DNA from 4 places in the Streptomyces sp. AK02-01A genome. Region 1 is predicted to be linked to each of the others. Evidence: riboswitches for the same ligand, from Rfam matches in the RefSeq annotation. Region 1 holds a riboswitch; each other region holds the start of a gene.

Region 1 (7,396 bases):
ATTCATCGTGCCGACGAGAAGGAAGCGCGCCGCGTGCCGTACGGAGACGCCCTCGCGCTCGACGTACGAGGCACCCATGGCGGCCGCGTCCAGCAGCAGGTCGACCAGGTGGTCATGGAGGAGGTTGACCTCGTCGACATAGAGCACGCCCCGGTGCGCGTCGGCGAGCAGTCCGGGCTCGAACGCCTTCACACCTTCCGAGAGCGCCCGTTCGATGTCCAGCGCGCCGACCAGCCGGTCCTCGGACGCGCCGACGGGCAGCTCCACCATCCTGGCCGGCCGGGACGTCCCGGGCGCGCTCTCGTGCGGCCCGTCCGGGCACGCGGGGTCCGGCGCGGCCGGGTCGCAGCTGTACCGGCAGCCCGCGACGGTCGCCACCTCGGGCATCAGCGCCGAGAGCGCCCGCACCGCGGTGCTCTTCGCCGTGCCCTTCTCACCGCGGACCAGGACACCGCCGACCGCCGGACTGACCGCGTTGAGCAGCAGGGCCAGCCGCAGATCGTCCATCCCCACGACGGCGGTGAACGGAAAGGGTGTGCTCATATGCTGATCGCTCCTTCGAGTGGCCGGCGTCCGGCGGCACGGATACGACGGCGGGAACACACAGGGGCGTCCCCGCGAAAGCTGGTGATCATGGCGCTCCCGGCGGTACGAAGGGCAGGCCCGCCGGCGCCCCTTCCTCGATCAGCCGCAGCAGCGCGTCCGTGTCCGCGTGCTCCTCGACGAGATCGCCGAGCAGGTCGAGCTGTTCCTCGCGGAGCGTGCCGAAGCGTGTGTCCGGCGCCGGGACGAACCGCCGTCCCGCCGCCCGCGCCACCTCGGTCAGGAAGCGCCGCCGGAACGCGTCGCTCTCCAGCGCCCCGTGCCAGTGCGTGCCCTGGACGGCCCCTGACCGGCAGCCGTCCACCGGCCGCCCCTGCCTGTCCGAGAAGAACGTCTCGCCGCCCCGGACGTCCGCGACGCCATGATGGATCTCGTATCCCTCGACGGCCTCGCCGAGCGCCACGCCCGACGGTCTGGCCAGGGTCTTCTCCCGGTCGAAGCGGATCCGCACGGGCAGCAGCCCAAGACCGGGCACGCTGCCCGCCCGTGACTCGACGTCGTCGTCTATGCGCTCGCCCAGGATCTGGTAGCCGCCGCAGATCCCGAGCACGGGACGGCCCTCGGCGGCCCGCCGGACGATCGCGTCGGCCAGCCCGCGCTCACGCAGCCAGGCCAGGGCCCGCACCGTGCCGCGAGTGCCGGGCAGGACCACCAGATCGGCGTCGGCGAGTTCCTCGGCCCGGTCCACGAACCGCACCACGACCCCGGGCTCCGCCGCCAGCGCGTCCACATCGGTGAAGTTGGACATCAGCGGCACGGCGGGGACCGCGACCCGCAGCACGTCCTCGCCGTACGGAGCGGAAACCCGGGACTCGCGGGCGCCGCCGCGCAGTGAGACCCGCAGTCCGTCCTCCTCGTCGATCCCGAGGCCGTGCCGGTACGGCAGCACGCCCAGCGTGGCCCGCCCGGTCAGACCGCGGAGCATCTCCAGACCCGGTTCCAGCAGGGACACATCACCGCGGAACTTGTTCACGAGGTAGCCCGCGACCAGCGCCTGGTCCTCCGGGCTCAGCAGCGCGGTCGTCCCGAAGAACGAGGCGAAGACCCCGCCGCGGTCGATGTCCCCGACCACGACCACCGGCAGCCGCGCGGCCCGCGCCACGCCCATGTTCACGATGTCGGTACGGCGCAGATTGATCTCGGCCGGACTGCCCGCTCCCTCGCAGATCACGGCGTCATGGGTGCGCCGCAGCTCTTCCAGGCACTCAAGGACCGTCCCCAGCAGCGCTTCCCGTCCGCCGCCGTGCGGTGTGCTCCCGGCAGACGACGCGGCGGAGCCGGAGGCCCCGCCGGATCCGAAGAACCCCCGGGCGCTCATCTCGCCGACCGGACGGCCCATCAGCACCACCTGGCTGCTGCGGTCACCGCCCGGTTTCAGCAGCACCGGGTTCATCAGCGCGGTCGGCTCCACCCGGGCGGCCTGCGCCTGCATCGCCTGCGCCCGGCCGATCTCCGCGCCTTCGCGGGTCACGAACGAGTTCAGCGACATGTTCTGCCCCTTGAAGGGCGCCACCTTCATCCCCCGGCGTACCAGCCACCGGCAGATCCCCGCCGTGACGACGCTCTTTCCGGCGTCCGAGGTGGTCCCGGCCACCAGCAGCCCGCCACCGAGCCCGTTCCGGCTCATCCCTGTCCCTTTCCGGAAGCCGTTGCCGCGCCCGTGCCGGAAGCGGCGCGCGTCCGGCGTATCGCGCCGTACGCGAAACGGCCCGCGACACAGGCCGCCAGCGCCAGCGTGTTCACCCGGCGCGACAGACGCACCGCCCGCTCGATGTCCGCGACCTCGACGGGCCGTCCCTCGCCGTTGAGCACCGGCCGGTGCTCGATCCGGCCGGCGTACGCCAGCGTCCCGCCGAGGCGTACGCCCAGCGCGCCCGCGAACGACGCCTCCACCGGGCCCGCGTTGGGACTCGGATGCCGGCCGGCGTCGCGCCGCAGCGCGCGCACGGCTCCACGCGGGTCGCCGCCCGCAGGCACGGCCAGCGCGGCGGTCAGCCGGGCCCCGGGCCAGCCGGCGACATCGTCGAGGCGCGCCGAGGCCCAGCCGAAGCGGCGGTGCACGGCGGACTTGTGACCCACCATCGCGTCCAGCGTGTTCACCGCCCGGAACGCCACAAGACCGGGCACGCCCGCGACCGCTCCCCACACCAGCGCGCCGACGACGGCGTCCGAGGTGTTCTCGGCGACGGACTCCACGACGGCGCGCGCGATCTGCTGAGCGTCCAGTGCCTCCGGGTCGCGCCCGCACAGCCGTGGAAGCCGCTCCCGGGCCAGTCCGATGTCTCCGGCGGCGAGCGCGCCGCCGATGGCCCGCGCCTCCCGTCCCAGCGAGGTGCCGCCGACGACGGCCCAGGTGGCGGCGGCGGTCAGCGCCACGGAGGCGGCGCGACGGTCCCGTACGCCCCGCGCGGCGAGCGCCGCGGCACCGGCGGCGCCGCCGACACAGACCGCGGTGTGCAGCGCGCCCCAGCCGCGGTGGTCATGCCACAGGACCCGCTCGACGGCCGTCGCCGCCCGGCCGAACGCGGCGACCGGGTGTCCACGGCGCGGATCGCCGAACAGCCGGTCACCCAGGAGGCCGGCGGTCGCGCCGTACGCGAAGATCCGTCCGGCGGCTGAACCGCGGCCAGGCATGAAGAAGTGTCCTCACTCAGGGTCCGCGCCCCGGCTCGACGTGTTGCGGCGGCGAGAGTTCCTGGCTCCCGGGAGACCAGGCTCCCAGTGACAGTGGCGGGACCGCGCCGGATTCGCACCGGCTTCCTCTTCTGCCTCCGTAAATGGCCCCGGCAGTCCACCACGCGGCCCAAACACCCGTCAACTCATCGCTGACCTGCGACGGGACAGTGTGCCGAGACGCACATGGCGCGCCGGCGCGCCGGAGACACGGCAGAGCCGGTCCCGGCGCACCCGAAGTGCGCCTGGACCGGCCGGTGCCGGAGGAGTCCGTGGCCGCTCAGACGACGATCAGATGAATCCCGTACGCGACGGCCGCGCCGCACAGCGCGAAGCAGACATAAGCGCCCGCGCGGACCGCCGCCGCGGCTCCGCCGGAACCCGCAGCGGGCGCCGGCGGCTGCTTGGCGAGCCCCACGACGCCGAGTGTGAACAGGCCCACGAGTCCGATCGTGGCCGCGAGGCTGACGCCGAAGACGGAGCCGAGCGCCGTCCAGTCGATGTGCATGCTGCTCCTTGGAGATCGCGCGAATGAGTGAGGTGGAAGAAGGAGCGGGGCGAGAGGCGAGCCCGGCACGCGCCGCCCCGCCTGTTCGCGCGGCCTCCTACACCGTGGCGGTTCGCGCCGGCTCGCCGGAGTCGACCGCGGGGGACGGAATGGTGGTCGAGAGGTCCGGCGCGACGCCGGTCGTGTGCGGCGGGGTGACGGCGGCCATGGCGGCCGTCATGACGTCCGCCGGCTCGGCAGCGGTGACGTTCGTGTGGTCGACCGGCTGCCGGCGCGAGGCGAGCCAGATCGCTCCGGAGACCGCGACGAGCAGCACGGCGACCACCGTCACACCCCAGGCGCCCTGGCCGGTCAGGAACTCGGCTCCGGCGGCGACCAGCCCGGCGGACGGCAGGGTCAGACCCCAGGCGATGAACATCCGGGTGGCGGTGGACCAGCGGACCACGCCGCCCTTGCGGCCGAGCCCCGCGCCCATCACGGCGCCGGAGCAGGACTGCGTCGTGGAGAGCGAGAAGCCCAGGTGGGAGGAGGCCAGAATGACGGTCGCGGCACTGGTCTGGGCGGCGAAGCCCTGCTGCGGCCGGAGCTCGGTGAGGCCGGTGCCCATGGTGCGGATGATGCGCCAGCCACCGAGATACGTACCGAGCGCGATCGCGGTGCCGGCGGAGACGATGACCCACAGCGGCGGATTGGAACCGGGAGCGAGGACGCCGCCGGTGACCAGTGCGAGAGTGATGACACCCATGGTCTTCTGCGCGTCATTGGTGCCATGGGCGAGGGAGACGAGCCCCGCGGAGGCGATCTGTCCGGCGCGGTAGCCCTTGGCGGTGGCCTTCTCGTCCGTGCGGCTGCCGATCAGATAGGTCAGCCGGGTCGCGAGCAGGGCCGCGAGGCCGGCGACGACGGGAGCGGCGAGCGCCGGAATCAGGACCTTGGTGATGACCACACCACCGTTGACGCCCGACGCGCCGGCCGACATCAGCGTGGCGCCGATCAGGCCGCCGAAGAGTGCGTGGGAGGAACTGGACGGCAGGCCGAGCAGCCAGGTGAAGAGATTCCAGAGAATGGCGCCGACGAGCGCCGCGAAGATCACTTCGGTCTGGATGCCCTGTTCGTTGATGAGCCCGCCGGAGATGGTCTTGGCGACTTCCACGGACAGGAACGCGCCGACGAGATTCAGTACGGCGGACATGGCCACCGCGATCTTGGGCTTCAGTGCGCCGGTCGAGATGGTCGTCGCCATCGCGTTGGCGGTGTCGTGGAAACCGTTCGTGAAATCGAACACGAGAGCCGTCACGATCACGATCGCGAGCAGCAGCGTGATGTGTTCCATTTACCCAGGCAATCGTTTGACGTCGGTGGCCGCGGTGAACGTATGGAATCAGAGTGAACGGAAGATGAACTGGATAAGGCTTCGCGGTGCCCTCGTGTGAGGAGATGTTGCTCCGTTTGCACCGGCGGCCGGCGGCCGTGACGCCGACCCGTCCCGCCTGACAGGATCACCGCATGACCGATCACCAGCGGCAGGACGCGACGGAGAGCGATCAGCGGCGGGACGCCGTCGCCCGCGCCTGGCGGGATCTCGTGGCCACGGCCCGCAGGACGGCGGCCGAGGGACTCGTCGTCGGCACCTCGGGCAATGTATCGGTACGGGTCGGCGAACTGGTCCTGGTCACTCCGAGCGGCGTGCCGTACGACCGGCTGACGGCCGAGGACACCGTCGCCGTCGATCTCGAAGGACGGCAGGTGCTCGGCGATCTCGTCCCCACCAGCGAGCTCCCGCTCCATCTGGCCGTCTACCGCAACACCTCGGCCGCCGCCGTGGTCCACACGCACGCGGTGCACGCCACCGCCGTCTCCACCCTCGTCCCAGAACTGCCCCTGATCCACTACATGGCGGCGGCCTTCGGCGGGCCCGTCCGCGTCGCGCCGTACGCGCTGTACGGCACGGACGAACTGGCCGCCAACATGCTGCGCGCCCTGCGCGACCGCACGGCGTGCCTGCTCCAGAACCACGGCACCGTCAGCTATGGCGACACCCTCGCCAAGGCGTACGACGACACGGCCCAACTGGAATGGATGTCCCGCCTCTGGCTCGTCGCCGGAGCCGTGCCGGGCCACACTCCGGCGCTGCTGTCACCGGCCCAGGTACGCGAGGCCGGGGACAAGCTCAGAGGCTACGGCCAGCGGCCCTGAACGCCCGCGCGGCCGGCCCGTCCGCCGCCCGGCGGCACCGGGCCTTTCCCACCGACGGACGCGTCCACTGGCCGAGGCGGGCGGGCGTGACGACACTGGACCTGTGCGCCCGGCTACAGCGACGGCAGCGGCCGTCTCCACACTGATCGGGGTCGGCGCGGCTGCGGTCGCCGTCGGCCGGTACGCGGGCGACGCCGCGCTCAAGGTGTCGCCGGGCCGGCCGCTGCCCAGCGACCCCCGCCTCACCGTGCACGCCACGGCCGCCGGGCAGGTCACCCTGACCCGCTGCCTCGCCTCCCTGCGCCCAGGCACCTACGGACTCGAAGGACCCGGCGTCCACGCGGTCGTCGGCCCCGTCCTGGAGAGCGTGCCGCACGCCGCCGACACCGTCGTACGCCGGCTGGAAAGCGTCAGCCACGGGAGCCTCGCTCCCGGCACCCGGGTGCGGCTCACCCCGCAGGTGCACAGCGGCGACCCGACGACCGCTCTCGATCTCGACCACAAGGACGTGGAGATCGTCGGCGAACTCGGTTCCCTGCCCGCGTGGTTCGTACCGGGACAGCGCGAGACCTGGGTGATCACCGCACATGGGCTGGGCACCACCCGCGAGCACCCCATGAACATCATGGCGTTCCTGGCGGAACTGGAGCTCCCGGTGCTCGACCTCGCCTACCGGGGCGACCCCGGCGCCCCTCGGCCGCCCGACGGTCTCGGCCACCTCGGCGAGTCCGAGTGGCGCGACCTCGACGCGGCGATCCGCTACGCCGTCCGCTACGGCGCCGACCGCGTGATCCTGATCGGCTGGTCCATCGGCGCGTCGATGGCCCTGCACGCCGCCGTCGACTCCACGCTCACCGAACGGATCTCCGGGCTGGTGCTCGACTCACCGGTGCTGGACCCGGAGGCCACGCTGCGGGCGCTCGCCACCGCCCGCCGCACCCCCGGACCACTGCTGCCGCTCGCGGTCAGGGCGGCCCAGGGCAGGACCGGGCTCCGCGGTGACCTGCTGCGCCGGGCCACCGACACGCGCAACCTGCGGGTTCCGACGCTGATCTGCCACGGCCCGGACGACACGCTTGCCTCCTGGGACTCCTCCCGTGAGCTCGCCGCCCGGCGGGCCGACCTGATCAGTCTCCACGCCGTCGCGCACGCTCCGCACGCCGCCATGTGGAACGCCGATCCGACGGGATACGAGGAGGCGCTCCGCCGCTTCCTCACTCCGCTGCTGTAGGCCCGGTCCGACACATCCCGCCGTCCGCCCCCCGGGGTCCGGTGCGTGCGATCGCGAGGCGGAGGAGCGGGCTCGTACGGGATGTACGCGGCTGACGCCGACAGCGCCGCGAGCGGGCGTGCCGGGCGTCGCGGGCCGGGCGGGATGTGCCGGACCGGGCCTGGTGCCCCGCCCGGACCGCGTCC
Region 2 (7,396 bases), on a different contig from region 1:
CGGGCGCGATCACGACGACCCGCTCGTAGCCCGCGGCGAGCTGGGCATTGGCGGGTGAGTGCGTCCCGCCGTCGATCCACCTGCGGTCCTCGATGGTGACCGGCGGCCAGACACCGGGCACGGCGCAGCTCGCGGACACCGCGTCCACCACCGGTACACCGCTGTCCTTGTCGAAGGACCTCAGCTCACCGGTGAGCGCGTCCACGGCGGTGACGCTGAGCGGCCGGGCCGGCCAGGTGTCGGTCAGGATGCTGGCGGCGAGCACCGCCTTGCGGTCCGCCTCCGGGACGGTGGCGGCGGCCAGGGCGTACTTGCCGAGCTTTCGCGCGTACTCCTCGGGTGTGCGGGAGGTGAGCATGGCCCGCGCGTAGCGGAAGAGCACGGCCGCCCCGAGGCGTGCCGCGGCCGTGTCGCCCGGCGCCGCGAGCTGGCGCTCGTACAGCTCACCGAGGTCATGGGTACCGGCGGCGATCTGAGCGCCGACCACCGAGCCCGCCGAGGTGCCGACGATCAGATCGGCGCTGGTCAGATCCGTGCCGGCGGCGCTGAGCCCGTGCAGGACGCCGATCGTCCAGGCGACTCCGGTGACCCCGCCGCCGCCGAGGACCAGTGCCGTACGCGTCATGGTGTCCGCCTCTCCCCCGCCGGACCCGCCGTCCGGCGCAGGAGAAGTGTCGCGCACGGCAGCGCGCCCGTCTCCCGTGGGTCGGTACGGGAGACGGGCGCGGGCCGGTCAGAGCAGCGAGGTCACCGTACCGGCGCCGACCGTGCGGCCGCCCTCACGGATCGCGAAGCCGAGCCCCGGCTCCAGCGGTACGTCCCGGCCCAGCTCGACGGTCATGGTGACCGTGTCACCGGGACGTGCGACGGCCGCCTCGCCCAGGTCGATGTCGCCGACGACATCGGCCGTACGGATGTAGAACTGCGGCCGGTAGCCGCTGCTGACAGGAGTGGTCCGGCCGCCCTCGCTCGCGGACAGGACATACACCCGTGCGGTGAAGCGCCTGCTGGGCACGACGGTGCCGGGCGCCGCGACCACATGGCCGCGGCGGACCGCGTCGCGCGCCATGCCGCGCAGCAGCAGCGCGACATTGTCACCGGCCTGCGCGGACTCCATCGGCTTGCCGAAGGTCTCCAGACCGGTGACCGTGCTGGTCACCGGACCCGAGTCGGCGCCCAGTACCTCCACCCGGTCACCCACGCGCACCGTGCCGCGCTCGACCGCGCCCGTGACGACCGTGCCGCGCCCGGTGATGGTGAGGACGTTCTCCACCGGAAGCAGGAACGGCGCGTCCGTGTATCTGACCGGCATCGGCACATAGGTGTCGACGGCGTCGAGCAGTGCCTCCACGGACGCGGTCCAGCGCGGGTCGCCCTCCAGCGCGCGCAGGCCCGACACCCGGACGACCGGCGCCGCGTCTCCGCCGTAGCCGTGCCGGCTGAGGAGCTCGCGGACCTCCAGCTCGACCAGGTCGGTCAGCTCGTCGTCGCCCGCGTCGGCCTTGTTGAGCGCGACAACGATGTGGTTGACGCCGACCTGACGGGCGAGCAGAACGTGTTCGGCGGTCTGCGGCATGATCCCGTCGAGCGCCGAGACGACGAGGATGGCCCCGTCGAGCTGGGCGGCGCCGGTCACCATGTTCTTGATGTAGTCGGCGTGACCGGGCATGTCCACATGCGCGTAGTGCCGGGTGCCGGTCTCGTACTCGACATGCGCGATGTTGATGGTGATTCCGCGCGCGGCCTCCTCCGGCGCCCGGTCGATCCGGTCGAACGGCACGAAGGTGCCGGTGCCCCGGTCGCTGAGGACCTTGGTGATGGCGGCGGTCAGGGTGGTCTTGCCGTGGTCGACATGGCCCATGGTGCCGATGTTCACGTGCGGCTTGGTGCGCACGTATGCCGTCTTGGGCATGGTTCCTTCCAGGAACTCGAAGCGTGAGAGGGACCCCTGGGCCTTGCCGACCCTCCCCCTGTGGGGTCCGCCGGACGATCCGGGAAGGGTCAGCTTCGGGCGCCGCCGAAGGGCGCCGCCGCCGCGGCCGCTACCGCCGCGGCCGCTACCGCTGCGAGTACCGCCGTCGCGTACGGCGCGAGGAGCGCGGCAGCCTTCGGCGCGTCCGCGACTGCGGACGGCGCTGCGAGGAAGGCGTACCGGGACATGTCGCCGATCATCGCCCACGGCCCGCCGTCGCGTCGAATGGTTTTCAGCACTCCGCGTGCGGTCCTGGCCCTTGCCTGAACGGCAATCACACACGCTTGTCGGTTAGTCTCGCCACGTGCTCGACACCGTCCCCCCGCCGTCCCCGGCCCGTGCCGTCCGTTGCTCCAGGGCGCTGCTGTCACCCTGGTCGCGGTTGGCCCTGCTCGTGGCCCTGCTGGCGGCGGCGGGCACGGCGGTGCTGCTGTACGAGCCGCAGAGACTGCTGGCGGACGGCTGGCCGCCGCAGGTCAGCGGTGGTGCGGCGGTGGTGCTGTTCGCCGTGGCGTACGGGCTGTGCGCCGTCGCGTTCGTACCCCGGCCGCTGCTCAATCTCGCCGCGGGCGCGCTCTTCGGATCCCGGCTCGGACTGCCCGCCGCGCTGGCGGGGACGGTGCTGGCGGCCGGGATCTCCTTCGGACTCGGCCGCTTCCTCGGACAGGAGGCGCTGCGACCGCTGCTGCGCGGCCGCTGGCTGAAGTCCGCCGACATCCAGCTCAGCAGGCACGGATTCCGGTCGATACTGGCGGTACGGCTCTTCCCCGGAGTGCCGTTCGCGGCGGCCAACTACTGCGCCGCCGTCTCGCACATGGGATGGGTGCCCTTTCTGCTGGCGACGGCGATCGGCTCGGTCCCCAACACCGCGGCCTATGTGGTCGCGGGCAGCCGGGCGACCTCTCCGACGTCGCCGACATTTCTGCTCGCGATGGGCTTCATCGTGGTCACGGGACTGGGCGCGGCCGTGGTCGCCTGGCGCAAGCGCCATCGCCTCAACGGCCGCTGAGAAACCGTCAGGCTCTGTCAGCGCCGCCGAGTCCGAGGTCTCCGCCGGGCGGACGGGCGGAGAACCGCGCCACCTCCGCGTCCGTGACCAGCGCCAGCTCCTCCGGCGACCAGCGAGGCGTACGGTCCTTGTCGATGACCTGGGCGCGGATGCCCTCCACCAGATCGGCCGTGGTGAGCGCGGCGCACGAGGCGCGGTACTCCAGGTCGAGCACCTGCTCCAGAGTGCTTGTCCGGCGGGCCAGACGCAGCGCGGCGAGAGTGGCCTTGAGCGCGGTGGGTGACCGGGTCAGGATCGTCGCGGCGGCCTCCTTCGCGGCCGGACCGCCGTGGTCGAGCAGCCGGCCGACGATCTCCTCCATCGAATCGGCCGCGTAACAGATGTCGATCCACGCGCGGTCCGTGGCGAGTTGAGCCTCCGGCGGGGCCGCCGCGTAGCGGTGCGCGATCTCACCCGCGTCCGTTTCCGCGAGCGCGGCGCTCAGCTCGGGCAGCCGGTCCGAAGGGACGAAGTGGTCAGCGAGGCCGCACAGCAGCGCGTCCGCCGCGCCCACCGCCCGTCCGGTCAGGGCGAGATGCGTGCCCAGTTCACCGGGCGCACGGGACAGCAGATAGGTGCCTCCCACATCGGGCACCAGACCGATACCGGTCTCGGGCATGGCGACGGCGGACCGTTCGGTGACGATCCGTATGGTGCCGTGCGCCGAGACACCGACCCCGCCGCCCATCACGATGCCGTCCATCAGCGCGACATACGGCTTCGGGTAGCGGGCGATACGGGCGTTGAGCCGGTACTCGGCACGCCAGAAGGCGGCGGAGGCACCGCCGCCGGTGCGCGCGTCCTCGTGGATGGCGCGGATGTCACCGCCGGCGCACAGCCCGCGCTCTCCGGCGCCCGAGATGACCACGGCCGCCACGCTCTCGTCGTGCTCCCACTCCGCCAGGGCCTTGTCGATCGTGAGCACCATGGCATGAGTGAGGGCGTTGAGCGCGCGCGGGCGGTTCAGCGTGATCCGGGCCGTGCGGCCCGCCCGGCCGAGCAGTACGGGTTCCTCGTGAGCCATGCTCTCGCTCGTTCCTTCCCTGGTCCGGCACGTCGGCGGCCCGGCCCTTCCGGCGCCGTCCCTGCCCAGTATCGGCGCACTGGGAGACAAGCCCTGCAAGATCCGAAAGAAAGGCCCTAAGCTGGAGGCGCAGTCGGTTCGCCCTGCCCGCCAGGCAGACGCGTCGTAAGAGGGAACCCGGTGCGAATCCGGGACTGCCCCGCAGCGGTGAGTGGGAACGACCGCCGTCATAAGCACTGGACACACCAGTCCGGGAAGCGACGGCCAGTAGGAGCTTCGTACACGTACGTGTCCGTACGGATACGGCACGAGGCGCGCCCGCGAGTCCGAAGACCTGCCACTGCCCGGATGCGACCACCGCACCCGGAATCTCGGTGACCTCGTGGGCGGGTCGGCGGTTGAGCGCGGGCACACACGCGAGGTGCCTCGCTCCGGCTTCCGTTCCTTCGCTTCCCACGGGCCGTCCCGGGATGTTTCCCGCACGACTCGCGAAGGAGAGTTACGTGACACCCAAGTCCGCAGCCGCGGCCACCCGGTCCACCGTCCATGGCTACCCGCGCCAAGGCCCCGACCGGGAACTGAAGAAGGCCATCGAGGGCTACTGGAAGGGCCGGGTCACCGCCGACGCCCTGCGGGAGACCGCCGCCCGTCTGCGCCGTGACAACTGGCGCGAGCTCGCCGAGTCCGGCCTCGACGAAGTGCCCACCGGTGACTTCTCGTACTACGACCATGTGCTCGACACCAGTGTGATGGTCGGCGCGATCCCCGCCAGGCACCGGGCCGCCGTCGAGGCGGACGCGCTCGACGGCTACTTCACCATGGCGCGCGGCGCACAGGACGTCGCGCCGCTGGAGATGACCAAGTGGTTCGACACCAACTACCACTATCTGGTGCCCGAGTTGGGTCCTGACACGGTCTTCGCCGCCAACCCCGCCAAGCAGCTCTCCGAGCTGCGCGAGGCCGTCGCGCTCGGCCACACCGGCCGGCCCGTGCTGGTCGGGCCCGTCACCTATCTGCTGCTCGCCAAGCCCGCGCCCGGAGTGGCCGCGGACTTCGAGCCGCTGACACTGCTGGACCGGCTCCTGCCGGTCTACGCCGAGGTGCTGGCCGATCTGCGGGCGGCCGGCGCGGAGTGGGTCCAGCTCGACGAGCCCGCTCTGGTCCAGGACCGTACGCCCGCCGAGCTGAACGCCGTCGCCCGCGCCTACCGCGATCTCGGCGCGCTCACCGACCGGCCTCAACTGCTGGTCGCCGCCTACTTCGACCGCCTCGGCGAGGCCCTGCCCGTACTGGCGAAGGCACCCGTCGAAGGTCTCGCGCTGGACTTCACCGGTCCCGCCGCCGCCAATCTCGGCGATCTCGCCGCGGCCGGCGGTATTCCCGGCAAGCGGCTCGTCGCCGGAGTGGTGGACGGCCGCAATGTCTGGATCAACGATTTCGCGGCCTCGCTGAGCACTCTCGCCACGCTGCTCGGTCTGGCCGGCCGGGTCGATGTGTCGACTTCCTGCTCTCTGCTGCATGTGCCGCTGGACACCACGGTCGAACGGGATCTGGATCCCGGGCTGATCCGGTGGCTGGCCTTCGCCCGGCAGAAGACCGAGGAGGTCGTCACGCTCGCCCGCGCTCTCACCGGCGGCACCGACACCGTCGCGGCCCGGCTCTCCGCGAACCGCGCCGATCTGGCGTCCCGCTCGGCCTCGGCGATCACTCGCGACCCGGCGGTACGGGCCCGCTCCGCGTCCGTGACCGAAGCGGACGCCCGCCGCGGCCTGCCGTACACCGAGCGCGCCGCCGCGCAGCGTCAGCGGCTCGGTCTGCCACTGCTGCCGACGACCACGATCGGCTCGTTTCCGCAGACCACGGAGTTGCGCACGGCACGCGCCGAACTGCGGGCCGGCCGGCTGGACGCGGCCGGCTACGACCGGCGGATCGAGGCCGAGATCCGTGAGGTCATCTCCTTCCAGGAGAAGGCCGGGATCGATGTCCTGGTACACGGCGAGCCCGAACGCAACGACATGGTGCAGTACTTCGCCGAGCGGCTCACCGGATATGTGGCGACCAGCCACGGCTGGGTGCAGTCGTACGGCACCCGTTATGTCCGACCGCCCATCCTGGCCGGTGACATCTCGCGTCCGGCCCCGATGACCGTCGCGACGACCTCCTACGCCCAGTCGCTGACCGACCGCCCGGTCAAGGGCATGCTGACGGGCCCGGTCACCATGCTGGCCTGGTCCTTCGTCCGCGACGACCAGCCGCTCGGCGAGACCGCGCGGCAGGTGGCGCTGGCCCTGCGGGACGAGGTCGCGGACCTGGAAGCCGCAGGGACGGCCGTCATCCAGGTCGACGAACCGGCGCTGCGCGAGACCCTCCCGCTGCGTGCGGCGGACGGACCCGCCTATCTGGCGTGGGCCACCGAGGCGTTCCGGCTCACCACCGGCGGGGCCGGGCCGGACACGCAGATCCACACCCATATGTGCTACGCCGAGTTCGGCGACATCGTCCAGGCCATCGACGACCTCGACGCCGACGTCATCAGCCTGGAAGCCGCGCGCTCCCATATGCAGGTCGCCCACGAACTCGCCGGTCACGGCTATCCCCGCGCGGCCGGACCCGGCGTGTACGACATCCACTCGCCGCGCGTGCCGAGCACCCAGGAGGCGGCCGACCTGCTCCGCACCGGCCTGAAGGCGATTCCCGCCGAGCGGCTCTGGGTCAATCCCGACTGCGGCCTGAAGACCCGCGGCTGGCCCGAGACCCGCGCCTCCCTTGAGAACCTGGTCGCCGCCGCCCGTATGGTCCGGGCCGAACTGTCCTCCTGACCAATGGGCCCACGGGGCCGGGGCGCCGACGAGCGCCCCGGCCCCGCACGGAGAGGTTCTGCCGGTGCGGCAGAAACCGCGGCAGATCGTGATGGACGGCGTGCGGACAGGTCCTCAGGGCTGATGAAAGCCCTTTACGAAGACCGCAGTTCCATAGGTGTGCCCGTCCGCCTTCTCGGCCTGGAATCCCGCCGAGGCGAGGATCCCCAGAAGAGCGTCCCGCATAGAGGAATGGACGGTTCCAAAATGGCGAATCGCGTAAGGCAGATCCGAAGGATCGAGTTCGTCCGGAGGAACGTTCAGAGCGGCAGTTCTCAGCTCTTCCTCCGTGTTCCATTCCACCAGCACACCGCCGATGACGAGAGGATCCACATGAACCTCCGCCCCAGGCCTGCCTTCGGACTCGCCTCCGAGGTCGCCCCGGTGAACGGGGATCCCGGCCTGGGCCAGTGCGCGGCAGGCTTCCTCAGCCAGTGCGTCGCGCTGGGCGATGACATCCGGCGGGGCTTTCGGCGGCAGATCGAATCTGTGCT
Region 3 (7,396 bases), on a different contig from region 1:
TACATCGCGCTTCAGCTCGTCGGGATCCAGGCGGTGCTGGACGTGATGGGTGTCGGCGGCGGAGAGGACACCAACTGGTTCATCAAGGACCTGCCGCTGCTGATCGCCTTCGGTGTGCTCGCCGCGTACACCTACTCCTCGGGACTGCGGGCGCCGGCCCTGATCGCGTTCGTGAAGGACACCCTGATCTACATCGTGATCGCGGTGGCCATCATCTACATCCCGATCAAGCTCGGCGGTTTCGACGACATCTTCCAGGCGGCCGGCGACAAGTACACGGCGGCCAAGGCAGGCGGCGTGGTGCCTCCCGCGGCCGGACAGTGGACATACGCCACGCTCGCGCTCGGCTCGGCCCTCGCGCTGTTCATGTATCCGCACTCCATCACGGCCACGCTCTCCAGCCGCAGCCGTGAGGTGATCCGGCGCAACACCACGATCCTGCCGCTGTACTCACTGATGCTGGGCCTGCTGGCCCTGCTCGGATTCATGGCGATCGCCGCCGGGATCAAGGTGGACAACGGCCAGCTCGCCATCCCTCAGCTCTTCGAGACGATGTTCCCGGACTGGTTCGCGGGCGTGGCCTTCGCGGCGATCGGCATCGGCGCGCTGGTGCCGGCCGCCATCATGTCGATCGCGGCGGCGAATCTCTTCACCCGCAATATCTACCGGGACTTCATCAAGCCGGACGCGACACCGGCGCAGGAGACCAAGGTGTCGAAGCTGGTCTCGCTGCTGGTGAAGGTCGGCGCGCTGGTCTTCGTGCTGAGCATGGACAAGACCGTCGCGATCAACTTCCAGCTCCTGGGCGGGATCTGGATCCTCCAGACGATGCCCGCGCTGGTCGGCGGGCTGTTCACCCGCTGGTTCCACCGCTGGGCGCTGCTCGCCGGCTGGGCGGTCGGCATGGTGTACGGCACGGCCGCGGCCTATGGCGTCGCCAGCCCCACCCAGGCGCACTTCGGCGGGTCTTCCAAGGAGATCCCCGGGCTCGGAGAGATCGGCTACATCGGCCTCACGGCGTTTGTGCTCAATGTGGTGACCACGGTCGTGCTGACATTCGTCCTGCGGGCGTTCAAGGCGCCGGAAGGCATCGACGAGACCAGTCCCTCCGACTACACGGCCGACGCCGGAGACCGCGGCGTGCAGGTCGAACTGCCGCCCGCCACGGCGGCCGACCCGGATCCGGTGCACTGACCGGACCCTGCCGACACAGCGCTGTCCGAGACAGCTCTGTCCGACTACAGCTCTGTCCGATACTTGGGGCCTTCGGGCCGGACGGGCCGCCGGAACACCTCCGGCGGCCCGTCCGCCGTTCAGCGCACCCACTCCTTGAGCTGCTCGGTCTCCAGCGTGATCCCCACCGGCTCGGGAAGCGTGACCTGCTTGCCGAACGGAACGGTACGCGCGGACGGATGCGGGTCAGCCCCTCGTGCCGACGACGATAGCGGAGCCGACCGACACCCGACGGTAAGAGCGCCGGGACACAAGATGTGGGGGGTGCTTTCCGAGCAAGGCCCCACATGTATGCTCGTGCTCGCTGTCGACACAGGGGAATCCGGTGCGAATCCGGAACTGTCCCGCAACGGTGTGCTGTGGTGTGCTTTGTCATACCCGCGAGTCCGACCACCTGCCGACGGTGCGTCCGGCTCGACCGAACCGGACGCCGAGACGTCCGGGCCCCGAGGCTGGGCCGGTGGACGCCGCACACGGTGCTGCCCCGAGCGGGTCGTACGGTGGTGCGCGCCTCCGCTTTCCCGCCGACGGCCCAGAGCCGAGCGAGGGAGAGCACCACGTGACCATCGCGCCAGCCGATCCGGCCTCAGGCACCTACGAGATCACCGCGCGGGCGGCCGACGGACCGGGCACCGCACTGCTGCGGACCCTGACGGAGCTGACCGCCGATCTGCCCGACACCGACCCCGGCAGAGTCGCCGCCGCCGCGCTGCGGGGCCGCAACGCCCGGTCGGACGAGGCGGAGCTGCGCGGCCTCGCCACCGAGGCCGCGGCGGGACTGATCTCCGAGGACCCCGCCTACTCCCGCCTCGCCGCCCGGCTGCTGGCCCGCGCCATCGCCGACGAGGCGGCGGGCCAGGGCGCCGTGTCGTTCTCCGCGTCCGTCGCCGTCGGCCATCGCGAGGGCCTGATCGCCGACCGGACCGCCGGTTTCGTGACGCTGAACGCGGCCCGCCTCGACGGGCTGATCGACCCGGCAGCCGACGACCGTTTCGGCTACTTCGGCCTGCGGACGCTCTACAGCCGCTATCTGCTCCGCCACCCGATCACCCGTCAGGTGATCGAGACACCGCAGCACTTCATGCTCCGGGTCGCCTCCGGCCTCGCCGAGGAGGCCGCGCCCGGTTCCGCCGCGGCCGCCCACGCGCTGGACGAGGTCGCCGCGCTCTACGGCCTGATGAGCCGGCTGGACTACCTGCCGTCGTCGCCGACGCTCTTCAACTCCGGCACGCGTCATCCGCAGATGTCCTCCTGCTACCTGCTGGACTCTCCGCTGGACGAGCTGGACTCGATCTACGACCGGTACCACCAGGTGGCCCGGCTCTCGAAGCACGCCGGCGGCATCGGCATCCCGTACTCCCGTGTCCGCTCGCGCGGTTCGCTGATCCGCGGCACCAACGGCCACTCCAACGGCATCGTCCCGTTCCTGCGGACCCTCGACTCCTCGGTCGCCGCCGTCAATCAGGGCGGCCGGCGCAAAGGCGCGGCCTGTGTCTATCTGGAGACCTGGCACGCGGACCTGGAGGAGTTCCTGGAGCTGCGCGACAACACCGGTGAGGAGGCCAGGCGTACGCACAATCTGAATCTCGCGCACTGGATCCCGGACGAGTTCATGCGGCGGGTCGAGGCGGACGGCGACTGGTCGCTGTTCTCGCCCGTCGATGTGCCCGAGCTGGTCGACCTGTGGGGCGACGACTTCGACGCGGCGTACCGGAAGGCCGAGGCGGACGGCCTGGCCCGGAAGACGCTTCCGGCCCGCGAGCTGTACGGCCGGATGATGCGCACCCTCGCTCAGACCGGCAACGGCTGGATGACCTTCAAGGACGCGTCGAACCGTACGGCCAACCAGACCGCCGAGCCCGGCTCGGTCGTGCACTCCTCCAATCTCTGCACGGAGATCCTGGAGGTCACGGACGACGGCGAGACGGCCGTCTGTAATCTCGGCTCGGTCAATCTCGGCGCGTTCGTGCTCTCCTCGGGCGAGCTCGACTGGACGCGGCTGGACGAGACCGTCCGTACCGCCGTGACCTTCCTCGACCGGGTCGTGGACATCAACTTCTATCCGACCGAGCAGGCCGGCCGCTCCAACGCCAAGTGGCGCCCGGTGGGCCTCGGTGTGATGGGCCTCCAGGACGTCTTCTTCAAGAAGCGGCTGCCCTTCGACTCCGCCGAGGCCGCCGCTCTCTCCACCCGGATCGCCGAGCGGATCATGCTCGCCGCGTACGAGGCCTCCTGCGACCTCGCCGAACGCGACGGTCCGCTGCCCGCCTGGTCCCGGACGCGCGCCGCACGCGGCGTACTGCACCCGGACCACTACGACGTGGAGCTGAACTGGCCGGAGCGCTGGGCGGCGCTGCGCGCCCGGGTCGCGACCACCGGGATGCGCAACTCCCTGCTGCTGGCCATCGCGCCGACGGCGACCATCGCCTCGATCGCGGGCGTCTACGAGTGCATCGAGCCGCAGGTCTCCAACCTCTTCAAGCGCGAGACGCTCTCCGGCGAGTTCCTCCAGGTCAACTCCTATCTGGTGACGGAGCTGAAGCGGCTCGGTGTCTGGGACGCGCAGACGCGCGAGGCGCTGCGCGAGTCCAATGGCTCGGTGGCCGGTTTCACCTGGGTCCCGGCGGAGGTCCGTGAGCTGTACCGGACGGCGTGGGAGATCCCGCAGCGCGGACTGATCGACATGGCGGCGGCGCGTACGCCGTTCCTCGACCAGAGCCAGTCGCTGAATCTGTTCCTGGAGACGCCGACCATCGGAAAGCTCAGCTCGATGTACGCGTACGCCTGGAAGAAGGGCCTCAAGACGACGTACTACCTGCGTTCGCGCCCGGCGACCCGGATCGCGCGCGCGGCGGGCGGCGGCGCGGCGGTCACGGCCGCCTCCTCCGGCCCGGCGCCGGCGGCCGTCCCCGCTCAGCAGCCCGGCCCGATGGCGCCCGACGCCGACGCCATCGCCTGCTCCCTGGAAAACCCCGAGTCCTGCGAGGCATGTCAGTGATGAGTTCCGACGACAAGAACACCAAGAACCTGCTCGACCCGGGATTCGAGCTGACGCTGCGGCCAATGCGTTATCCGGACTTCTACGAGCGCTACCGCGACGCGATCAAGAACACCTGGACGGTGGAGGAGGTCGATCTCCACTCGGACGTCGCCGACCTCGCCAAGCTCTCTCCTGGTGAGCAGCACATGATCGGCCGACTGGTCGCGTTCTTCGCGACCGGCGACTCGATCGTGGCGAACAACCTGGTACTGACGCTCTACAAGCACATCAACTCTCCCGAGGCGCGGCTCTATCTGTCCCGCCAGCTCTTCGAGGAGGCCGTACACGTCCAGTTCTATCTGACGCTGCTGGACACCTATCTGCCCGATCCCGAGGACCGCGCGGCGGCCTTCGACGCGGTGGAGAACATCCCGTCGATCCGCGAGAAGGCGCAGTTCTGCTTCCGCTGGATGGACTCGGTCGAGCAGATCGACCGGCTGGAGTCACAGGCGGACCGGCGGCGCTTCCTGCTGAATCTGATCTGCTTCGCGGCCTGTATCGAGGGACTCTTCTTCTACGGCGCCTTCGCGTACGTCTACTGGTTCCGCTCGCGCGGCCTGCTGCACGGCCTGGCCACCGGCACCAACTGGGTCTTCCGCGACGAGACGATGCATATGAACTTCGCCTTCGAGGTCGTCGACACCGTACGCAAGGAGGAGCCGGAGCTGTTCGACGACGCCCTTCAGCAGCAGGTCACGGACATGCTGAAGGAGGCCGTCGAGGCGGAGCTGCAGTTCGGCCGCGATCTGTGCGGCGACGGTCTGCCCGGCATGAACACCGACTCGATGCGCGAGTACCTCCAGTGCGTCGCCGACCAGCGCCTCCAGCGCCTGGGCTTCGCTCCGGTGTACGGCTCGGAGAATCCGTTCTCCTTCATGGAGCTCCAGGGCGTCCAGGAGCTGACGAACTTCTTCGAGCGGCGTCCGTCGGCGTATCAGGTCGCGGTCGAGGGCACGGTCGGCTTCGACGACGACTTCTAGTTTTAGAGCGGACCGGCCCTGGAGATGCCTCGCGACAGGGCGAACCGAACCGGGAAAGGGAAGGGCCGTTGGCACACACGTGCCGGTAGTCTCTCCGGACCGAACCCGAGCGATCTGCGAGCGAACAGTGATCCGAGACCTGTACAACGTCCGGTTGCAGCCCGTGGAAGGCGGTCTCACTCCGCTGACCGAGGAGGAGGAGCAGCGCATGCGCGCTGTGCTGTTCAGCGAACTCGGCAACAAAATCGCCGACCGGGGCTGGGCGCGGTTCCCCGCGTACACGCCGGAGGAGCGCCGCCGACTGATCGATGTCGCGCACCGCCTCAGCACTTACTGGGGTCAGCGGGTATTCGTCGAGGCCGTGGACCAGTGCGCCATGAGGCTCTATCTCCATGGACATGGGGCCCCGTCGGCGGAACCGCTGCCGCCGCACGCGTAGGACGTCGGCGTGATCCTCGTTCGTGGACCACGGCCGGCGATCTGCCGCAGGACATGAGGTGAGGCCGCGGGCCGGGGAGATTTGGCCCGCGGCCTCACCTCATGTCTCGCGGAAATGCGGGACTTCCGGGACGTGCCGGGCCGCGCCGTGGTCGACCTCCGCCCAGACGGTCTTGGTGAACGCGTCACGGACGGTCCAGCCCCAGCGGTCGGCGTAGGCGGCGACAAGCAGCAGTCCCCGGCCGCCCGGCGAGTCGGGCGGCGGCGGAGAGGTGTCACCGGGAGCGGGCGGGAGCCGGTCGGGCCGGGTGTCGATGACCTCGATACGGACGGTGGCGGAGGTGAGGGCCAGCCGCACCTCGAAGTCCCGTCCGGGCGTACGGCCATGGATGAGTACCGGTAGGCCACTGGCGAGGTTTCCGCTGTGCGGTCCTTTTCCAGTGGCCCCCGGCCCGAACCCGCCGTGCACCTTTCGGTGCAGCGGGCTCTCCAGTGACTACTGCGTGCTGTTCACCCGGGTTATGTATGGATGCTTCCGTGACAAGGCGGGCAGACCACGAGGGTTCTCCGTCGCTTCTTGAGCATCAGTCGCACCCATGCGGGCTGTTCTCCTGCGCTTCTCAGCTCTGCAAGAGAGCGAACTTGGTGTACTTGCACTTCAGTTCGACTCTCGCAGAGTTCACACCGTCCGCGTTGGAGCCGGTCGATGAGTTGGCTGCCGCGCGGGCGGCTGCGCGGGGTGAACAAGGTGGACGGGAGGTCGTTGAGGACGGCCGTCCGTTTCCGGGTGAGGGGAATGCCACCGAACCGTGCAGTCAGTGTCTTCCTGCCCTCGCGTTCGATCCTGGCCTCGAAGCACCTGCGTGGTCCTTGGGGTGTCCTGATGGTTGTTTTGTAACGGTTTGCCATCGTGGTCACCCGTGACCGGTGCCGGGCGGCCAGGGTCTTGAGCATGGAGGTCAGCATGACCCCCTTGAGCCGGTCGAGTCTCCAGACGTCGCCGGCCAGCAGGTAGTACTGAACGATGCCCCGGTACTGCGCTCCGTAGATGCCGATGATGTCGAAGGGTGTGCAACTCGTCAGCGGGAGCAGGTGCGTGGGTTTTCCACGGCGGAGAAACGGGGCACATTTGGCCTTGATCACGTCTTTGGGAACGCGGAGTTGGATCTTCCCGTTGATGGAGCGGAGGCCGCGATTGATGCGGCCACCCCGGGAGATCTTTTCATCCGCGTGCTGAACGGTGATCTCGTAGCCGAGGAAGCGGGCCGCCTGGGTGCGGCCGTGGGTGATCAGCGTCTTGTCCTGGTTCAGTTCCAGCTTGAGATCGTCGCGCAGGAACGCGGCCAGGCGCTGTTTGATCGTCTCGGCTTCGGCCTTGGGTCCGGTGAACCCGAGGAGATGGTCGTCCGCGTAGCGGATGTAGCGCAGCCGCCGGTAGCCCGGATCATGTGGATCACCGACCGGATGACGGCGTAACTCCTTTCGCCACTGGCGGACCTGAGCGGACTCGGTGTTCTCCTTCCTGTAGGCGAGCCGCTTCCTGGTGACCCCGATCGCATTCTCCAGCTCTTTGTAAGCCGGGTTCTTACGGCGGGTTTTCCCTCGGGTGTATTCCGGCATGAGAACTTTCTCGACGAATCTGTCCAGCCGGTCCATGTAGATGTTGGACAGGAGTGGGGAAAGCACACCGCCTTGCGGGGATCCC
Region 4 (7,396 bases), on a different contig from region 1:
AGCCGGACCAGTGGCGTGTTGCCGACCGCCGCCAGCGGGGAGTCGTACCGCATCAGGACGAGTGGATGTCGAGAGCGCCGCCGGCCACGGCCGGAAGGATGGTGACGCTGTCGCCGTCGGCCAGCTTGGTGGAGACGCCATCGAGGAAGCGGACGTCCTCGTCGTTGAGGTAGACGTTCACAAAGCGGCGGAGCTGGTTGCCGGCGGCCGGGTCGACCAGCCGCTCCCGGATGCCGGCGTGGCGCGTTTCGAGGTCGGCGAAGAGCTCGGAGAGCGTGTCACCGGTACCCTCGACCGCCTTGGCGCCGTCGGTGTAGGTGCGGAGGATGGTCGGGATGCGGACCTCGATGGCCATGGCGTGGGCTCCTGTCGGGAGATGGCGTGACGGGCGCGCGGCTCGGGCCCCCGCGCGAGGGGGTGGTGCGAATGCGGAAGGCCCCGCTCGGGACCGGCGTTCAGCCGGCGGCGCTGTCGGGACAGATGGCACTGGCGAGACGGCACAGGTCGACGTGCAGCCGCGCGACGAGCAGCGGGCCGCTCGGCGTCTTGTCGCTCACGTCGTGGAAAACCATGCGGTCATCGTATCGATTCCCGGTCCGCGGCCCCGCATGTGATCTCGCACGGCGGACGGCTGGTGTTCAGCAGGCGGACGGCGGCAGATAGACGATCGTGGTGGCGCCGGTCACCGGATGCGTGCTGACCTCGGCCTTCACTCCGTAGACGGTCTGGAGCAGCTCGGCGGTGAGGACCTCGCGCGGTGTGCCGGAGGCGACGATCCGGCCGGCCTGGAGGACATAGATCCGGTCGCAGTAGTAGGCGGCGAGATTCAGATCGTGCAGGGCCAGCAGATTGGTCGTTCCCGATCCTCTGACGAGGCTGAGTACGTCGAGCTGGTAGCGGATGTCGAGGTGGTTGGTCGGCTCGTCGAGGACGAGCAGGGACGGCCGCTGGACGAGTGCGCGGGCGACCAGCGCGCGCTGGCGTTCGCCGCCGGACAGCGACGGGAAGGCGCGTCCGGCGAGCGCGGCGATGCCGACGCGTTCGAGGGCCGCCGCGGCGAGGGCCTCGTCGGCGGCCGTGTCGGGCTCCCAGAAGCGTTTGTGCGGAGAGCGGCCCATCGCGACGACTTCCCGGACGGTCAGCTCGAAGTCCGTCCGGCCGTCCTGCGGGACGGTGGCGACGCGTCGCGCTCTCGCCTTGGGAGTCATGGTGTGCAGGTCGTCGCCGTCGAGCAGGGCACGGCCACGCGTGGGACGCAGTGTCCCGTACACACAGCGGAGCAGCGTGGTCTTGCCGCTGCCGTTGGGACCGACGAGGCCGACGGTCTCGCCGGGAGCGGCGGTCAGGTCGGCGCCGTCGACGAGACGGCGTCCGCCCGTCCCGTACGACAGGCCCTCGATCCGGAGCCTGGCCGCGGTGACCGGGCCGTTCATACGGGCGCTCCTTCCGGACGGCGGCGCATCAGCCACAGGAAGAACGGTCCGCCGGTGAGAGCGGTGAGCACGCCGACGGGGATGTCCTGCGGAGCGGCGACGGTACGGGCCGCGAGATCGGCGATCACCAGCACGACGGCTCCGCCCAGCGCCGCCACCGGCAGCAGGACGCGATGAGTCGCGCCGACGGCCATCCGCGCGGCGTGCGGCACAAGCAGTCCGATGAAGCCGACGGCGCCGCTGGTGGCCACCATCACGCCGGTGACCAGGGAGGCGAGTACGAAGACGGCGGCCCGGAAGCGCCCGGTGTCCAGTCCGAGGACGGTCGCGCCCTCCTCGCCCACCAGCAGCAGATCGAGCGGTCTGGCCAGTGCCATCAGCAGGCCGATCCCGGCGGTGAGGACGACGGCGGGCAGGATCAGCGTGGACCAGCGGGCGCTGCCGAGGCCGCCCAGCGTCCAGTAGAGCGCCTCCTGGAAGTGTTCCGGCCGCGCGGAGACGACCAGCACGAGCGTGGTGAGCGCCGAGAGGATGTACGAGACGGCGACTCCGGCGAGGACGAGCCGGCCACCGGTCATCGTGGAGCCGCGCCGGGCCAGCGCGTACACCAGCGCCAGCGCGACCAGCGAGCCGGCGAAGGCGGCGGCGGGCATGGCGACGGTGGTGGTCACTCCGCCGCCGATGCCAAGGACGAGGACCAGCACGGCGCCGGTGGAGGCTCCGGAGGAGATGCCGAGGAGAAACGGGTCGGCGAGCCGGTTGCGCACGAGCGCCTGGAGGACGGTGCCCACGACGGCCAGCCCGGCGCCGACGATCGCGCCGAGCAGCACCCTCGGCAGCCGTACGTCGAGCACGATGGTGCGGAACGGTCCCGGCTCCGCGCCGCCGGTGAGAGCGGTGATCACCTGACCGGGCGGGATCCGTACGGAGCCGAGGGCCAGGCCCGCCACGACGGCGGCCACGAGGGCCACGGCGAGGCAGGTCAGCAGCAGGGTGTAGCGGAGCCGCCCGTGGCCGGGCGGTGTCTCGCGGCTCACGGCGGCTTACTTCGCCGTCTCCGGGTGGAGCTGGGCGGCGAGCCGTCCGATGGCGTCCGGAGCGCGTACGCCGAGGACGACGTCGGAGAGCGGCATGACCGCGAACCGCTGGTTCCTGATCGCCGGTACGTCCTTGAGGACGGGATCGTCCAGCAGCCGCTTCTTCTTCTGCGCGACGGTGGTGGAGCCGTAGTCGTAGATGACGATGACCTCGGGCTTGCGGGCGACGACCTGCTCCCAGGTGGCGTCGCCGAAGGACTTGTCGAGGCCGGCGAAGACATTGCGGCCGCCGGCCCGTTCGATCAGTTCGTTGCCGATGCCCTTGCCGCCCGCGGTGAAGGCGGTCTTGTCACCGCTGTCGTAGACGAAGACGGAGAGCGGCTCGACGCCCTTCAGCCGTGTCCCGGTGGCGGCGACGGTGGTACGGGCCCGCGCGATCCACTTCTCGGCGCGGCCGGAGACGCCGAAGGTGCGTCCGGCCTCCTCGACCTCGCGGTAGACGTCGTCCATGGATGTCCGGCCCGGGACGCAGTTCTCCAGATTGAGCCGGGTGTTGATGCCGGAGGCCCTGAGGTCGTCGCGGCCACGGCCGTCCTTGGCGTCGAAGGCGCTGGCGTAGCCGCCGTAGACGAAGTCCGGGTTGGCGGCGAGCAGCTTCTCCTTGGAGGGATACTCCTTGGCGAGGACAGGGACGCCGCGGTACGCCTTCTCGTAGGCGGGCAGGATCCTGTCGTCCAGATAGGCGGTTCCGGCCAGCGACTTCTGGAGCCCGAGCGCCAGCATGATCTCCGTGACGTGCTGGTTCATGGTGACCACGCGCTTCGGCGGCGCCTGATAGGTGGTTTTCACGCCGCAGTTGGTGACGGTGTACGGAAAGCCGGGAGCGGCCTCGGCGGCTGCGGGCTTCCCGCCGTCCGCGTCCGTGGAGGCGCCGCACGCGGTGAGCGTGAGCGGCAGCAGTACGGCGGATATGAGGGCGGGCGCGAGCGCACGGCGGCGCCGGGACATGGCTGACACGACTGGGCCTCCTCCGGGGGATTTCCGCGTCCCCTGGCTGGTGGGAGAAGGGCGGCAGGTCAGTTCCTGGCTGCCAAGCTGGGCTTGGTCACAGTGGCGGGACCGCGCCGGTTTCGCACCGGCTTCCTGGGTCCTGCCGCCTCGGTTCGGCGCCCAGTGTGTCAGACGATCTCGACGTCCTCCTCGGTGACCTCGCCCTCAACGATCCGGTACGAGCGGAACTGGAAGGGGCCGGCCTCGTCGGTGTCGGCCGTGGAGACCAGCACGTAGTGGGCGCCCGGCTCGTTGGCGTAGCTGATGTCCGTACGGGACGGATAGGCCTCGGTCGCGGTGTGCGAGTGGTAGATGATCACCGGCTCTTCGTCGCGGTCGTCCATGTCCCGGTAGAGCTTCAGCAGGTCCGCCGAGTCGAACTCGTAGAAGGTGGGCGAGCGCGCGGCGTTCAGCATGGGGATGAAGCGCTCCGGCCGGCCGGTCCCGGCCGGTCCCGCGACCACGCCGCAGGCCTCGTCGGGATGGTCGGCTCGCGCGTGCGCGACGATCTGGTCGTGCAGGGCCTGGGTGATGGTGAGCATGGTGGAAATATAAACGGGCCGGACCGGCGGCCGACCGTACGGTGAGCGGGCCGGATGCCGACGGCGGTGCCTCGGACGGTGCGACGGCCCCCGGGAAGTGATCCGAGGGCCGTCGGAGCGCGCGGTCAGTCCCTGGCGGAGGCGTACTCCGGCGTGCCGCGCTCGGTGATCCGCGGATCGCGCCGCTTCAGGTACTGCCAGCCGGCCGCCAGGCCCAGCGCCCAGACCGCCGCCACATACAGACAGACCCGCGCGTCCTTGTCGTAGGCGATCAGACAGGTGACCAGGGCCAGGAAGGCCACCGCGACCCAGCTGAACACCGCGCCGCCCGGCGCGGGAAAGGACGAGGCCGGCAGCCGGCCCGCGTCCACGCCGCGGCGGTAGCGGATATGGCTGACCAGAATCATCATCCAGGTCCAGATACCGGCCGCGGTGGCCACCGAGGTGACATAGCCGAACGCCTTCTCCGGGACGACGTAGTTGAGGACCACGCCGATGCCCATCAGCGCGACGGAGACGGTGATGCCGAGCGCCGGTGTCTTCCGGGAGTTGAGCTTGCCGAAGGCCCTGGGCGCCTCGCTGTTGGCGGCGAGGTCGCGCAGCATCCGGCCGGTGGAGTACATCCCGGAGTTGCAGGAGGAGAGCGCGGCGGTCAGTACGACGAAGTTGACGATGCCCGCGGCGAGCGGAATGCCCATCTTCTCGAAGGCGTGCACGAACGGGCTGTTGCCGGCCGAGAACTCGGTCCACCTGACGACCGCGAGGATGACGGACAGCGCGCCGACATAGAAGACGATGATGCGCCAGGGCAGCGTGTTGATGGCCTTGGGCAGGGTCTTCTCCGGATTCTCGGACTCGCCCGCGGTGACGCCGACCAGTTCGACGGCGAGATAGGCGAACATGACGCCCTGGAGGGTCATCAGGCTGGAGCCGATGCCGTTCGGGAAGACGCCGCCGTGCGACCAGAGGTTGGCGGGCGCGGCGGTGTCACCGGCGTCGGAGAAGCCGAGAGTGAGCACTCCGAGACCGATCACGATCATGCCGATGATCGCGGTGACCTTGATCATCGAGAACCAGAACTCGACCTCGCCGAAGATCTTCACCGAGATCAGGTTGACGCCGAAGAGCACCACCAGGAAGACCAGCGCGCTGACCCACTGCGGGATCGGCGGAAACCAGAAGTGGATGTAGATCGCGGCGGCGGTCAGCTCCGCCATGCCGGTGACGACCCACATCAGCCAGTACGTCCAGCCCGTGGCGTAGCCGAAGAACGGGCCGAGGAACTCCCGGGCGTACTCCGCGAAGGAGCCCGAGACCGGCCGGTAGAGGAGCAGTTCGCCGAGCGCCCGCATGATGAAGAAGATCACGACGCCGGCGAGGGCGTACATGAGGATGATGCTGGGGCCGGCCTTGGCGATGTTCGCTCCGGCGCCCATGAACAGGCCGACGCCGATCGCGCCGCCAATGGCGATCATCTGGACCTGACGGCTGCCGAGCCCGCGCTCGTAGCCCTCTCCGGCCGCGCCGTCCGCGGCCGTCCCCTGTCCGGTCGAGGCACGTTCGGCGCCCTTGTCGCCGTACTCCTTGTCGACCTGCGCGGAGGTCATGGTGGTACGCCCTTTCTCCATGCCGGTCCGCGCCGTGCTCGGCGGTAGGACCAGTTCCCGGTTCCCCCCGGATATGGATGAAGTGCTACCGGCGGTGGCCGGCCTCAGCTCCCCCGGGGACAGGGGTGGAGTCCCCGGGGGATCGTGAAGATCTATCACGGCGGCAGGGCCCGGCCCCGGGCCGCGCTGTGGCGCAGCCCACAGGAAGAAGCGAACAAATTTCCCCGGGAACCGCAAACGCCGCCGCGCCGGTGACGGGATCGTTACGCCGAATTGAGGCTCGTTTGAGCGTACCGAGGAGGCCGCGCGGGCCGCCGCCAGGGCGTCACGGCATCAGCGTCTCGACCAGCGTCTCCTGCAACGCGCCGAGCCAGAGGTACGCCATCACCATCGGCTTGCGCGGGTCGGAGTCCGGCAGCCGGTACAGCTCGCCGCCCTCGTCCTCGTCCGTCACCTCAAGGCGCGTGCCGATGGTCAGCCGCAGATCGTTGAGGGCGCCGAGCCAGTGCAGACAGTCGTCGGGGCTCAGCTTGAGCACGGCGCCGCCCTCGCCGGCCGAGGCGAGCGCGTCCAGTGTGCGGACGACCGCCAGACCGTCCGCCCGCTTGCGGCCGCGCAGGTCGTTCTCCGTGAACCGCCTGAACTCCGAGGAGAATTCGCGTAGTTCGTCGTCCTCGTCGCCGTACGCGTCGGGAAAGAGCCGGGCCAGCGCGGGGTCGGCCGGCGGTTCTGTGGGGCCTTCGGCGAAGAGCGCGGCGAGCGGGTCCTCGCCCTGCGCGGGCTCGTCACCCGGCCCGATCAGCTCCAGGAGCTGGACGGCCAGCGAGCGCAGGATCGAGATCTCGACCTCGTCGAGCGCGACGGCCGCTCCGCCGCCCGGGATCGCCTCGAAGTTCCCGGCCATCAGCCGCGGTCCTGCGAGAGGGTCGCCCACAGTCCGAATCCGTGCATCGCCTGCACGTCGCGCTCCATCTCCTCGCGGCTGCCGCTGGAGACGACGGCGCGGCCCTTGTGGTGAACGTCGAGCATCAGTTTGTGTGCCTTGTCCTTCGAGTAGCCGAAATAGGTCTGAAAGACGTACGCCACATAACTCATGAGATTGACCGGGTCGTTGTGGACGATCGTCACCCAGGGCACATCGGGTTCGGGGACGGCGAAAGTCTCCTCGGCCGACTCGGGGCGTTCGATCTCAGTCGGAGCAACACTCACGGTTCGGGACGACCTTCTTCTCTGCCGGGGCGTACCGGTCTGCCGGGGGGGTCTGCCGAGGCCCCGGGGCTCCAAGGCTCCGGGCTTCAGGGCCTCACGAGGTCCATGCTGCCACCCGGAAGGGCCTGTCGCACAAACGGCCACTTAGAAATCGTCAATGTGACGAGATTGGAGGTAGCATCCCTCGTATGAACACTCCGGACCCTGCGCTGCCCGACGACGACGGGCGCGAAACGCCTCCGCGGCAGGATGGTGTCGGGCGACGGGTGGGCGTGCCGTCCACCGCGCTCTTCACCGACCAGTACGAGCTGACCATGCTCCAGGCGGCCCTGCGGGCCGGCACGGCCGAGCGCCGCTCCGTCTTCGAGGTCTTCACCCGGCGGCTGCCGGAGGGACGCCGTTACGGCGTGGTGGCGGGCACCGGCCGCGTCCTGGACGCCGTGGAGAACTTCCGCTTCGACGCCGACGTGCTGACCTTTCTCCGGGAGCGCGAGATCGTCGACGAGGCGACACTCGCC

What was found. A riboswitch is a leader RNA that binds a small molecule or an ion and turns the genes downstream of it on or off. The one in region 1 is predicted to bind cobalamin.
Region 2: another riboswitch for cobalamin. It lies ahead of metE (5-methyltetrahydropteroyltriglutamate--homocysteine S-methyltransferase); the one in region 1 lies ahead of PV679_RS12790 (cobalamin biosynthesis protein).
Region 3: another riboswitch for cobalamin. It lies ahead of PV679_RS15590 (ribonucleoside-diphosphate reductase subunit alpha); the one in region 1 lies ahead of PV679_RS12790 (cobalamin biosynthesis protein).
Region 4: another riboswitch for cobalamin. It lies ahead of PV679_RS00495 (ABC transporter substrate-binding protein); the one in region 1 lies ahead of PV679_RS12790 (cobalamin biosynthesis protein).

Annotation. Positions count from the first base shown of each region.
Region 1 covers NZ_JARBAE010000010.1:44,954-52,349, reverse strand. The annotation lists gene PV679_RS12800 (putative cobaltochelatase) at 1-543, opposite strand, end outside; gene PV679_RS12795 (cobyric acid synthase) at 632-2,230, opposite strand; gene PV679_RS12790 (cobalamin biosynthesis protein) at 2,227-3,237, opposite strand; cobalamin riboswitch at 3,273-3,406, opposite strand; gene PV679_RS12785 (hypothetical protein) at 3,557-3,784, opposite strand; gene PV679_RS12780 (inorganic phosphate transporter) at 3,882-5,117, opposite strand; gene PV679_RS12775 (class II aldolase/adducin family protein) at 5,291-5,980, shown strand; gene PV679_RS12770 (alpha/beta hydrolase) at 6,084-7,211, shown strand.
Region 2 covers NZ_JARBAE010000027.1:95,400-102,795, forward strand. The annotation lists gene PV679_RS23630 (patatin-like phospholipase family protein) at 1-625, opposite strand, end outside; gene tuf (elongation factor Tu) at 734-1,912, opposite strand; gene PV679_RS23640 (hypothetical protein) at 2,002-2,211, opposite strand; gene PV679_RS23645 (TVP38/TMEM64 family protein) at 2,277-2,981, shown strand; gene PV679_RS23650 (enoyl-CoA hydratase/isomerase family protein) at 2,989-4,044, opposite strand; cobalamin riboswitch at 4,162-4,401, shown strand; gene metE (5-methyltetrahydropteroyltriglutamate--homocysteine S-methyltransferase) at 4,548-6,863, shown strand; gene PV679_RS23660 (hypothetical protein) at 6,978-7,396, opposite strand, start outside.
Region 3 covers NZ_JARBAE010000014.1:2,648-10,043, reverse strand. The annotation lists gene mctP (monocarboxylate uptake permease MctP) at 1-1,194, shown strand, start outside; cobalamin riboswitch at 1,508-1,650, shown strand; gene PV679_RS15590 (ribonucleoside-diphosphate reductase subunit alpha) at 1,793-4,231, shown strand; gene PV679_RS15585 (ribonucleotide-diphosphate reductase subunit beta) at 4,222-5,253, shown strand; gene PV679_RS15580 (hypothetical protein) at 5,417-5,692, shown strand; gene PV679_RS15575 (hypothetical protein) at 5,792-6,049, opposite strand; gene PV679_RS15570 (reverse transcriptase domain-containing protein) at 6,211-7,396, opposite strand, start outside.
Region 4 covers NZ_JARBAE010000001.1:116,783-124,178, reverse strand. The annotation lists gene PV679_RS00520 (cysteine synthase) at 1-53, opposite strand, end outside; gene PV679_RS00515 (MoaD/ThiS family protein) at 53-355, opposite strand; gene PV679_RS00510 (putative leader peptide) at 456-572, opposite strand; gene PV679_RS00505 (ABC transporter ATP-binding protein) at 639-1,433, opposite strand; gene PV679_RS00500 (iron ABC transporter permease) at 1,430-2,470, opposite strand; gene PV679_RS00495 (ABC transporter substrate-binding protein) at 2,477-3,478, opposite strand; cobalamin riboswitch at 3,527-3,659, opposite strand; gene PV679_RS00490 (M67 family metallopeptidase) at 3,649-4,062, opposite strand; gene PV679_RS00485 (amino acid permease) at 4,188-5,669, opposite strand; gene PV679_RS00480 (DUF2017 domain-containing protein) at 5,995-6,573, opposite strand; gene clpS (ATP-dependent Clp protease adapter ClpS) at 6,573-6,878, opposite strand; gene PV679_RS00470 (nicotinate phosphoribosyltransferase) at 7,193-7,396, shown strand, end outside.